DNA from 3 places in the Jeotgalibaca ciconiae genome. Region 1 is predicted to be linked to each of the others. Evidence: predicted binding sites of a transcription regulator. Region 1 holds the regulator's gene; each other region holds the start of a gene.
What was found. Region 1 encodes CtsR, which represses protease genes until heat stress. Its sites were predicted from a motif close to TTGGTCAAAAAAGGTCAAANA; they were not measured.
Positions count from the first base shown of each region.

Region 1 (4,219 bases):
ACAATCGATTCATCCACTCGATTCAAGAATTCCGGACGGAAGCTGTTTTTCAGCTCTTCACGAATTCTTTTTTCCATTGCCGTGTAATCGTGTTTTGCATCTTTCACATTGAAACCAACCATCTTTTCATCACGTAAAGCGGTCGCTCCTAAATTCGATGTCATAATTAAAATAGTATTACGGAAGTCTACTTTTCTTCCTTTAGAATCTGTTAAATGACCATCATCCAAAACTTGCAACAAGATATTAAAGACATCAGGATGTGCTTTTTCAATCTCATCTAAAAGAATAACAGAATAGGGTTTTTGTCTAATCTTTTCTGTTAACTGTCCACCCTCGTCATAACCAACATAACCTGGAGGAGAGCCAACTAAACGACTCGTCGTAAATTTCTCCATGAATTCAGACATATCGATCCGTACCAACGCATCTTCTGAGCCAAACATTGCCTCTGCAAGTGTCTTAGCTAGCTCAGTCTTACCTACACCGGTAGGACCTAGGAATAAGAAGCTTCCGATTGGGCGAGCAGGGTCCTTTAAGCCTGAGCGGGCTCTGCGAATCGCGCGAGCCACAGCACTTACTGCTTCTTCTTGTCCAATCACACGCTCATGAAGGACTTTCTCTAGTTTCATCAAACGTTCGCTTTCTTTTTGTTCCATTTGGTAAACAGGGATTCCCGTCCACAAAGCAACAACCTGCGCCACATCTGTTTCGTCAACACTTAATGTATATGCGCCCTCATCTGATATAGAGCTCGCTTCTCTTACTTTTTCAAGACGTTGTTTGCGTGATATTTCTTTTTTACGAATTTGAGCAGCCTTTGTAAAGTCTTGATTCAAGATCGCTTGCTCTTTATCTTTGCTTAAGCGTTCTAATTCGTCTTCCAATTTCCCGGCTGGCGTATCGCCATGAGTAACATCTAAGCGAACTTTTGCGGCAGATTCATCAATCAAATCGATTGCTTTATCCGGCAGGCGACGAGCAGTAATGTAACGAACCGCTAATGTCACTGCAGATTCAATTGCTTCGTCAGTAATCTCCACATGGTGATGCTCTTCATATCGATTACGAAGACCTTTCAAAATTGCTGTTGTTTCTTCCGCTGTAGGTTCATCAATGTGTATAGGTGCAAAGCGACGTTCCAAAGCAGCATCTTTTTCAATATATTTTTGATACTCATCTAAGGTAGTTGCCCCAATTGTTTGAAGTTCTCCTCGTGCTAACGCTGGTTTTAGAATATTTGATGCATCAATTGCACCTTCTGCACCGCCAGCACCAATCAATGTGTGTAGTTCATCAATAAAGAGAATAACATTGCCATCATGATAAACTTCATCAATAATTTTCTTCATTCGCTCTTCAAACTCACCGCGGTATTTCGTACCTGCTACTAATGACCCCATATCAAGCATCATGAGACGCTTATTAGCTAATTGCTCTGGAACTTCACCATTCACAATTTTTTGTGCAAGACCTTCCACAATAGCTGTCTTTCCAACCCCTGGTTCTCCCACCAAGACAGGATTATTTTTTGTTCTACGAGAAATAACTTGTAAAATCCTTCTCACTTCACGATCTCGTCCTACAATTGGATCTAGTTTATCATTTTTAGCTAAATCCGTTAAATCACGTGCAAGAGAGTCCAGAGTAGGCGTACCTTCAGAATTTTTGAGTGGCTTTTTGCCAGCTTTCCCATTTCCTTTTGGGGCATCTTTTAAACCAAGTTTTTCATATAACGTTTTTTGAAGTAGATTTAAATCCACACCAATATTTTTTAATATTTTAACTGCTAAAATTTCTTCTTTCAAAATCCCTAGCAAAATATGCTCCGTTCCAACTAATGGAACTGCTAATTTTTGTGATTCATTTGTTGCATACATAATTACTTTTTTAGCGCGAGGCGAAAATGGCATAGGCGTAAATTGGTTTGCTAAAGGACGTGCTGTTCCGTATCCGGTTAAATGTTCAACTTCTTCACGTATAAGAGTTTCATCGATATGAAAACCACGCAATACTTTTCCAGCAATTCCTTCTGTTTCTCGAATAAGGCCTAGTAGAATATGTTCGGTTCCAATGGACTGGTGTTTGAAATAATGTGCTTCTTCTGTTGCAAGGATCAACGCCTTGCTAGCCTTGTCTGTAAATAGTTCATCCATTCTTAACGCCTCCTTTACTTAGCATCTGCGAATGATTATGCTTCATACCGCAAACTGGTTAATAGTTTTTTTAATAACTGTGCCCGTACTCTATCTTCGTCTATCTCAAAATAATGTAAAAAGACTTTTTCCATTACTGACAAAATCAAATTACCTTCCCGTTTTGAGATAACCTGCTGATTATATAAATTTTGGACAATTGCATAGGAATCTCGCTCACTAATGCTATCTCCAATAATTCGAATCATCTCATTAAGTAAATCAACTTCTTCAAGGAACTTTACCTTCATAATGCGGATATAACCACCACCGCCGCGCTTACTCTCTACCAAATAGCCATGCTGCTCAGTAAACCGAGTATTAATTACATAATTGATTTGGGAAGGAACACAATTAAAATGTACAGCCATCTCATTACGGCGAATTTCTACCTGTTCTTCTGTTTTCAATATCTTTTTAATATAATCTTCAATGATATCAGACATATTTTGGTTTTGCAAAAGAACTGCCTCCTCTCACCTGACTAATTTTGACTATTACAATTAAATAGTAAGGCATTCTGCAGTCTCTGTCAAATGGAAAGATTGACAAATACAGGTTTTTATATTGTATTGACTTTCTATTATAGCTTAATCCGTCTAAAAGATAAACTATTCTTCCTTAAATAGAATTTGCAAAAAAAAGCATTTCTACAATATGATTTCAAAATCATAAGTAAAAATGCATTTAATAAAATGATTTCTTCAACTTTTAAAGCATGATGCACCCAGCAGGAGTCGAACCTGCAACCGTCTGATTCGAAGTCAGATACTCTATCCAATTGAGCTATGGGTGCTAAAAAAGGAAGATGAAGTCTACAAAACGACCTTCACTTCCTTAATAATGCCGGCTAAAGGAGTTGAACCCTCGACCCTCTGATTACAAATCAGATGCTCTACCAACTGAGCTAAGCCGGCTAAATAAAAATGAGTCATGCAGGGCTCGAACCTGCGACCCTCTGATTAAAAGTCAGATGCTCTACCAACTGAGCTAATGACTCATTATATGAAGTTTACTATGAGCAATTGCTCACGTCCATCATGTCCGTAAGCTGCTAATACAACAATAGACATGATAATGGAGGTTAACGGGATCGAACCGCTGACATCCTGCTTGTAAGGCAGACGCTCTCCCAGCTGAGCTAAACCTCCGGGATTATAATAAACATAAAAGAGCATAAAAATAAAACAAAAAATGCGCGGCAGCGTCCTACTCTCACAAAGGGAAACCCTTCACTACAATCGGCGCTAAGAAGCTTAACTTCTGTGTTCGGGATGGGAACAGGTGTGACCTTCTTGCCATCGCCACCGCACATATCTTGTTTTCAAAGGAACTTCGTTCCCTCAAAACTGAATAGCCACATGATCTACCGGAAAGAAACCATTCTTCCGCCTTACCGTCTGTTTCTTGGTTAAGTCCTCGACCGATTAGTACTGGTCCGCTCCACACATCGCTGCGCGTCCACTTCCAGCCTATCTACCTGATCGTCTCTCAGGGGTCTTACTCATTTAAAATGATGGGAAATCTCATCTTGAGGGGGGCTTCACGCTTAGATGCTTTCAGCGTTTATCCCTTCCACACATAGCTACCCAGCGATGCTCTTGGCAGAACAACTGGTACACCAGCGGTGTGTCCATCCCGGTCCTCTCGTACTAAGGACAGCTCCTCTCAAATTTCCAACGCCCGCGACGGATAGGGACCGAACTGTCTCACGACGTTCTGAACCCAGCTCGCGTGCCGCTTTAATGGGCGAACAGCCCAACCCTTGGGACCGACTACAGCCCCAGGATGCGACGAGCCGACATCGAGGTGCCAAACCTCCCCGTCGATGTGAACTCTTGGGGGAGATAAGCCTGTTATCCCCAGGGTAGCTTTTATCCGTTGAGCGATGGCCCTTCCATGCGGTACCACCGGATCACTAAGCCCGACTTTCGTCCCTGCTCGACTTGTCTGTCTCGCAGTCAAGCTCCCTTCTGCCTTTGCACTCTGCGAATGATTTCCAACCATTCTGAGGGAACCTTTGG
Region 1 covers NZ_CP034465.1:1,200,089-1,204,307, forward strand. Annotated here, with positions in the region: gene EJN90_RS05530 (ATP-dependent Clp protease ATP-binding subunit) at 1-2,156, opposite strand, end outside; gene EJN90_RS05535 (CtsR family transcriptional regulator) at 2,192-2,656, opposite strand; tRNA gene EJN90_RS05540 (tRNA-Arg) at 2,918-2,991, opposite strand; tRNA gene EJN90_RS05545 (tRNA-Thr) at 3,040-3,112, opposite strand; tRNA gene EJN90_RS05550 (tRNA-Lys) at 3,123-3,195, opposite strand; tRNA gene EJN90_RS05555 (tRNA-Val) at 3,274-3,346, opposite strand; rRNA gene rrf (5S ribosomal RNA) at 3,392-3,507, opposite strand; rRNA gene EJN90_RS05565 (23S ribosomal RNA) at 3,603-4,219, opposite strand, start outside.

Region 2 (4,219 bases), 1.1 Mb from region 1:
GTAAGAATAGGTGCATCACATCTGGATGGGCTTTTTCGACTTCATCAAGTAAAACGATGCTGTAAGGGTTTCTTCTGACCCGTTCTGTTAATTGACCAGCTTCCTCGTAGCCGACATATCCCGGAGGTGAACCGATTAATTTAGAGACAGCGTGTTTTTCCATATACTCACTCATGTCAAAGCGTATGATTGCATCTTCTGTACCGAACATTTCAGTTGCCAATTGTTTTGCCAATTCTGTTTTTCCTACACCAGTAGGGCCAACGAATAAGAATGATCCAATTGGGCGATTCTTACGGGCAAAGCCTACTCGATTTCTGCGAATCGCTTTTGCTACTTTATCAACTGCTTCGTCTTGTCCAATCACATGTGCTTTTAAATCTTTATCTAGGTTACGCAACTGCTCTTGTTCTTTTTCAAGCAAATCTCCAACTGGGATATTTGTTTTGATTTCAATAATATTTTGTATGTCTTTTTCAGTAATTGTATTATCTTGACCAGAAGCCTCTGGATTATTTTTCATGCTTTTTAGATTGGTAATTTGATCACGGTAATAAGCTGCTTTTTCGTAATCTTCTGCGTGAAGGGCAGCTTGTTTTTCTTTTTCAGCTGTTTCCATTCTTTCATCAATTTCTTTTGGATCGACAATTTTTAATGAAAGGTTCTTTTTTGAACCTGATTCATCAAGTAAATCGATTGCTTTGTCGGGTAAGAAACGATCTTGGATATAGCGATGAGATAATGTGACGGCTGCTTCCAATGCCTTGTCAGAGTATTTTACTTTATGGTAATCTTCATACTTTCCGCGAAGGCCTTGTAAAATAATCAAGGTTTGTTCCGGAGTAGGTTCGTTGACACGAACCGGCTGGAAGCGTCGTTCCAAAGCAGGGTCCTTTTCAATTTTTCGGTATTCGTTAAGAGTTGTAGCACCGATTAATTGTAATTCACCACGAGCTAGAGCTGGTTTTAGAATATTACCAGCATCCATGCTTCCTTCAGCGCTCCCTGCACCAACGATTTCATGGATTTCATCAATAAAGAGAACGATATTTTTGTTTTCTCTTACTTCATCCATTAGTTGCTGCATACGTTCTTCAAATTGCCCCCGAATCCCTGTTCCTTGTACGAGAGAAACAACATCTAAACGGATTACTTCTTTATCTAATAATTTTTGAGGGACATCTCCATCAACGATTTTTTGAGCTAAACCTTCAACAACTGCGGTTTTACCAACACCTGCTTCTCCGGTTAATACTGGATTATTTTTGTTACGACGATTTAAAATCTCGATGACGCGAGCAATTTCACTATCTCGTCCGATAACCGGATCGACAGCACCTTGCCTAGCTAATTCAGTCAAGTTAATACCGAATTGGTCTAATAATCCGCCGCCTCGATTTCCACCCTGTCCTTGGTTCGGACGAGGAGCACCTTCTTGTGGGTTTTGCCCGCGACCTTGACTTGGCATTTGACGGAAGAACTGTTCTAAGTCTTCCATATTAAATGGGTTGTTCCCAGAAGTGGATCCAAAAAATCCCATCCCACGGTTTTTATTTTGAGATGCATTCCATTGTTGATAGCAGTTTTGACATAGGTCAATTTTTTGTGTTTGACCATTCAAACTCGCATACAAATGAATGGATGCGTCATTTTTTCCACAGTTCATACATTTCATGGGTTAACATCCTTTCGTAATATAGTTCGTAAATATCTTCATCATTCTTAATCAAGGTTTCTCGACCTTGTGACTCTATTATACATTGACCAATTTTGACTTTCAAGTTTTTTTGCTTAATATATGGAACCATTGTGGATAATAATTTTCAACTGAGCATCAAAGTAAAGAGAAGTTTCCCTATTATTCTAAAAAAATTCGCGTACTTTAACAGATTGCTCATGAAAATAAAATAAAACCCTGTGTTTTTCTCACTAAAATGTAAACATTAATAGAAAAAGCTTGAAAATAGTTGTTCTTATTGAGAAAAAATGGTAATCTTATTCTATGAAAGGGTTATATTTCCAGTTTTTTTTATTTTGCTCATTTTTTTCAAGCTGCTTAATAAAATACTGGTAATTATCCTATAAATTCATAAAAAAGGGGATTAACATAATGGAGAAAAAAGACTTTCATATCACTGCTGAAACAGGGATTCATGCAAGACCTGCTACTTTACTTGTACAAACAGCAAGTAAATTTAATTCTGATATCAACCTTGAATACAAAGGTAAATCTGTTAACTTGAAATCAATTATGGGCGTTATGTCTCTTGGTGTAGGCCAAGGTGCAAATGTAACCATTTCTATTGAAGGACAAGATGAAACAGAAGCTATGGCTGGTATCGTTGAGACACTTAAAAAAGAAGGGTTAGCTGAATGATGAAAAACCGTTTAATGGGAATTGCTGCTAGTGATGGTATCGCGATCGGCAAGGCCTATCTTTTAACGGAACCTGACTTAACCTTTGAGAAAAAAACAATAGAAAATCCAGAAAGCGAAATTTCTCGCCTTCTGGATTCTTTTGAGAATGCCAAAGGCGAAGTTCAAGCAATCCGTGACCATGTAGCTGTTGCTGTCGGAGAAGAAGAGGCACAAGTTTTTGATGCTCATGTAATGGTTCTGTCAGATCCAGAAATGTTAGATACAATAAAATCAAATATCACCGATAATAAAATTAACGCTGAACAAGCACTTGCGGATGTATCAAGTATGTTCATTGGCATGTTTGAAGCAATGGAAGATAATCCATATATGCAAGAACGTGCAGCAGATATTCGTGATGTTACTGAACGTGTTATGGGGCACTTGCTAGGTGTTAAAATACCGAGTCCTTCAACGATTAAAGAAGAAGTCGTTATTGTCGCAAAAGATTTAACACCAAGTGATACAGCTCAATTAAATCGTCAATATGTAAAAGGTTTTGTTACAGACATCGGCGGACGTACTTCCCACTCTGCAATCATGGCTCGTTCGTTAGAAATTCCTGCAGTAGTAGGAACGAAAACAATTACAGAGCTTGTTGACGATGGGGTAATGGTCATCATTGATGGACTGGAAGGAAACATTATTGTAGATCCAGATGAAGACACGCTATCTGAATACGAAGGAAAACGTGCGGCATTTGAAACACAAAAAGAAGAATGGCGTAAGCTGAAAGATGCAGAAACTGTCACAAAAGATGGTAAACATGTTGAACTTGCAGCAAACATCGGAACTCCTAAAGATCTTACTGGAGTAAATGAAAATGGCGCAGAAGCAATCGGCTTATACCGTACAGAATTCCTTTATATGGATTCTGAACAGTTCCCGACAGAAGAAGAGCAATTTATTGCTTATAAAACAGTTCTTGAAGGAATGAATGGTAAAGCTGTTGTTGTTCGTACAATGGATATTGGTGGAGATAAAGAACTTCCTTATCTTCAATTGCCTGAAGAAATGAATCCATTCTTGGGTTATCGTGCAATTCGTATCTGTTTAGCTGAACCAGAAATGTTCCGTACACAACTTCGAGCATTATTACGTGCTTCCGTTTATGGAAAATTGCGTATTATGTTCCCAATGATTGCTACTTTAAATGAATTTAGAGCAGCAAAACAAATGTTGGAAGAAGAAAAAGAAAAACTTGTTGCAGAAGGACAATCGGTTTCTGATGATATTGAAGTAGGAATCATGATTGAAATTCCAGCTGCAGCAGTATTAGCGCACCAATTCGCAAAAGAAGTTGACTTCTTTAGTGTTGGTACAAACGACTTGATTCAATACACAATGGCTGCTGACCGTATGAATGAGCAAGTGTCATACTTGTATCAACCATATAACCCAGCTATTCTAACTTTACTGAAACATGTAATTGATTCTGCTCATGCTGAAGGTAAATGGGTTGGAATGTGTGGAGAAATGGCTGGAGATCAAACCGCTGTACCATTGTTATTAGGACTTGGTTTAGATGAATTCTCCATGAGTGCATCAAGTATCCTGAAAACAAGAAGCTTGCTTGCAAAACTAGACTCAACAGAAATGGAAGCTCTTGCTGGTAAAGCAATCAATGAGTGTTCAACGGTTGAAGAAGTTATTGAATTAGTTGCTGAATTAACAAATTCATTAAATTAAAAGGGTGGAGGCTGGACTTTTTGTCTAGCCCCTTTTTTATAGACTAGGGGATTATAAGTTCAGCCATCAATGTCTAGCTCCCAAGTCCTGACCTAGTGAAAAAAAGATAAAT
Region 2 covers NZ_CP034465.1:2,296,904-2,301,122, forward strand. Annotated here, with positions in the region: gene EJN90_RS10670 (ATP-dependent Clp protease ATP-binding subunit) at 1-1,675, opposite strand, end outside; gene EJN90_RS10675 (phosphocarrier protein HPr) at 2,111-2,377, shown strand; gene ptsP (phosphoenolpyruvate--protein phosphotransferase) at 2,377-4,107, shown strand.
Region 2: the regulator CtsR is predicted to act here: its motif matches at 1,758-1,778, upstream of EJN90_RS10670 (ATP-dependent Clp protease ATP-binding subunit).

Region 3 (4,219 bases), 1.1 Mb from region 1:
GGTGTTTTCGATCCATATGCTGAAGAAAACTCAGAGAAGTCTGTACATGTACAAAGCATTCATCTACAAGCAAAAATTCCAACGATTGTAGCTGCTTTTTCACGTTTGCGTAAGGGGCTAGACCCTATCCAACCTCGAGCGGATTTAGACTTTTCCGCGAACTTTTTATATATGCTTACAGGGGAAGAAGCAACTGAGACTGAAGTGAAGGCTTTGGATCAAGCACTAGTGTTACATGCAGATCATGAACTCAATGCTTCTACCTTTGCAGCTAGAGTTTCTGCTTCCACTCTTTCGGATGTCTATTCTTGTATTACGACAGCAATTGGTACTCTCAAGGGTTCACTCCATGGAGGAGCTAATGAACGGGTTTTTGATATGCTGGAAGATATTAATGCAAATGGAACAGCAGCTGAGTATTTACAAAAAAAATTAGATTCAAAAGAAAAAATCATGGGATTTGGACACCGCGTGTATAAGACGGTTGACCCTCGCCAAAGTTATTTAAAAGAAATGTCTTATCAGCTGACCAGAGATAGTGAAAACGAAAAATGGTACGATATCTCGGTTGAAGTAGAAGATTATATACGAAATGCGCGAGGGTTGATTCCGAATGTTGATTTCTATTCTGCGACAGTTTACCATGTTTTGGGAATTGAGAGCGACTTGTTTACCCTTATTTTTGCAATGAGCCGTGTTTCAGGCTGGTTGGCACATGTAAAAGAACAAAGATCTAACAATAACTTGATTCGTCCGCGGTCCAGGTATGTAGGACCAGTGAATCAAAGATATGTACCGATTGACAAACGATAGTAACTAGGGAGGAATTCAGTTCATGACTGTAGGAGAAAAAATTAAAGTAATAGATGGCAAGGTGGCTACACCAAATAATCCAGTCATACCTTTTATCGAAGGAGATGGAATTGGTCCAGATATTTGGCGTGCATCAGAGCGTGTGTTTAATGAAGCAGTGAAAAAAGCTTACAAAGGTAGCCGTCAAATACAATGGAAAGAAGTTCTGGCAGGCGAAAAAGCATTTGATCAAACGGGCGAATGGCTGCCACAAAAAACACTGGATGAGATTGAAGAGTATTTCATCGCAATAAAAGGACCTTTAACGACCCCAATTGGTGGAGGTTTTCGATCACTAAATGTAGCATTAAGACAAGAGTTGGATTTGTATGTCTGTCTACGTCCAGTTCGCTATTTCGAAGGGGTTCCTTCTCCTGTGAAACGTCCTGAATTGACCGATATGGTGATTTTTCGAGAAAATACGGAAGATATTTATGCAGGAATTGAATTTGAAAAAGATAGTAAAGAAGCAAAACAAATCATTGAGTTTTTAACTAATACAATGGGAATTGATAAAATACGTTTCCCAGAATCAAGTGGAATCGGAATCAAACCTATTTCTAAAGAAGGAACAGATCGTCTTGTTCGTGCTGCCATTGAGTATGCGATTAAAGAAAATCGTCCAACAGTAACCCTTGTTCATAAAGGAAACATCATGAAATATACAGAAGGTGCCTTTAAACAGTGGGGATACGAATTAGCAGAAAAAGAATTCGGCGATAAAGTATTCACTTGGAATCAGTATGATCGTATTAAAGAAACGGAAGGCTCAGCAGCAGCAAATAAAGCTCAGGACGAGGCCGAAAAAGCTGGAAAGATTGTAGTAAAAGATGTAATTGCAGATATTTTCTTACAACAAATTCTGACCCGTCCAGATGAATTTGACGTAGTAGCCACGATGAATTTGAATGGAGATTATATATCTGATGCATTAGCTGCCCAAGTCGGAGGAATCGGTATTGCGCCAGGAGCGAATATTAATTATGATACGGGACATGCTATTTTTGAAGCTACTCATGGTACTGCTCCAAAGTATGCAGGACAGGACAAAGTAAACCCTTCATCCGTTATACTTTCGGGAACATTGATGCTAGAACACATCGGTTGGAAAGAAGCAGCTGATTTAATCGTAAAAGCATTGGAAAAAACAATTTCCGATAAGACGGTAACCTATGACTTTGCACGTCTAATGGATGGTGCAACGGAAGTAAGTTGCTCAGGATTCGCGGATTTACTAATTAACAACTTATAGAGCTTTATTCAAAGAAACAATCGAAATAAATTCGATTGTTTCTTTTTGATAGACTAGGGGATTATAAGTTCAGCCATCAATGTCTAGCTCCCAAGTCCTGACCTAGTGAAAAAAAGATAAATTTGCCCCATTGCGCGCTTCGCTGCTCATTCAGGGTCAAATTTCCTATTTTTTCATAGGCCAAGGCGGACTTGTCCGCTTTTCTTATGGAGTAGGGTAGTATAGGGTTTTTTCCGCCATCGGTGACGAGCGGTTCAACCTGTCTCTTGGAAAGCAGTATACTCGCTGGCACATATTATGAGATTTCTTCGTTTTCTTGAGAAATACCTATAATAATTTCAAATGTTTGGTAAAATAAGATACAATAGTATTCTTTCATTAGTCAAATAAACCAATCGTAATTATTGACCTTGTTTGACCATTAGTGTACAATACTCATTGTAAAGAAAGAATATATCGTATAGGGGGAAATGAAATGAATTTAATACCTACAGTTATCGAACAATCATCGCGCGGTGAACGTGCCTATGATATTTATTCCAGACTATTAAAAGATCGTATTATTATGTTAAGTGGTCCAATTGATGACAATACCGCTAACTCAGTAATTGCGCAATTACTATTTTTGGATGCACAAGATCCTGAGAAAGATATTTATATTTATATTAATTCTCCAGGTGGTTCTGTTTCTGCTGGACTAGCAATTTACGACACAATGAATTTTGTTAAAGCAGATGTGCAAACAATCGCTATGGGTATGGCAGCTTCAATGGGCAGCTTCCTATTAACTGCTGGAACGAAAGGCAAACGTTTTGCATTACCTAATGCAGAAATTATGATTCACCAACCGTTAGGTGGAGCACAAGGACAAGCAACTGAAATTGAAATTGCTGCAAGACACATCCTTAAAACACGTGAACGCTTAAATAAAATCCTATCTGAAAAAACAGGACAACCATTAGAAGTGATCGAAAGAGATACAGATCGAGATAACTATATGAGTGCTGATCAAGCAAAAGAATATGGTATTATCGATGAAGTAATGGAAAGTTCAAAGAGCTTATCATAATATAAGTAAAAGGCAGCCAGTTATTTGGTTGCCTTTTTTGATAGTATAGGGTTTTATAAAATTATTCTTGTGCTTGAGCTGTCGAGGGTCAAAAAAAGGCCCGTAATAAGATTAGAAAACAATGAGAAAGGGTAGAAAAGAGCATAAATGGTTGTCAAATGATTGGATAATTGATAAAATAAATAGCGTAGGGTTAAGAAATGCAGATTACTTCTCCTTTTTTCAACACAATTTGAAGAATATCTTTTAATTAAGAAGGAAGTTCTCAGTTGGTCTTCAAATGACCAACAAAATAGAAACGAGGGGTTTTATGAAGGATTCCATTTCAGTCTTACAAAAAATAGTTCCTGATTTGCTGACAGTGCTACATTCCCGATATCGTATTTTAAAAGAGATTCAGGCATGTTCGCCTATTGGACGAAGAGCCTTATCTGAAAAGTTAAATCAATCCGAGCGTACTTTACGAACCGAGACAGATTTTTTAAGAAAGAATGGAATCGTGTCGAGTTCAAAAGCCGGGATGGAATTGACGCATAAAGGGAAAAAAGTATTTTATGAGCTTGAGAGCATTATCGATCACTTCATGAAAATGAATGCAAAAGAAGAAGAACTAGCTAAAATGCTGAAATTACAATTATGTAGAATTGTCCCTGGTAATCTTGATGATGACAGTACAATCCTGGATCAATTAGGAATTGCAGCAGTAAATATGTTTGATGAACTATTACCTGAAGGTGAGTTTATCGTTGCAGTAGCAGGCGGAAGTACAATGGCTGCTATGGCAAAAAACATGACAACAGAACTATCTGATAATCGAAAGTTTACGTTTGTCCCATCCAGAGGCGGCTTAGGAGAAGTAATGTCGATTCAAGCCAATTCTGTCAGTGACTTAATGGCGCAAGCAACAGGGGGAGAAAACACTGCATTATTCGCTCCTGATAACCTTAGTGCGCAAGCATTAGACTCATTGAAAAATGAGCCTACGATTCGATACACAATGAACATGATGAAACGTGCGAATTGCTTGTTATATAGCATCGGAAATG
Region 3 covers NZ_CP034465.1:70,768-74,986, reverse strand. Annotated here, with positions in the region: gene EJN90_RS00385 (citrate synthase) at 1-813, shown strand, start outside; gene icd (NADP-dependent isocitrate dehydrogenase) at 836-2,104, shown strand; gene clpP (ATP-dependent Clp endopeptidase proteolytic subunit ClpP) at 2,580-3,173, shown strand; gene EJN90_RS00370 (sugar-binding transcriptional regulator) at 3,484-4,219, shown strand, end outside.
Region 3: the regulator CtsR is predicted to act here: its motif matches at 2,506-2,526, upstream of clpP (ATP-dependent Clp endopeptidase proteolytic subunit ClpP).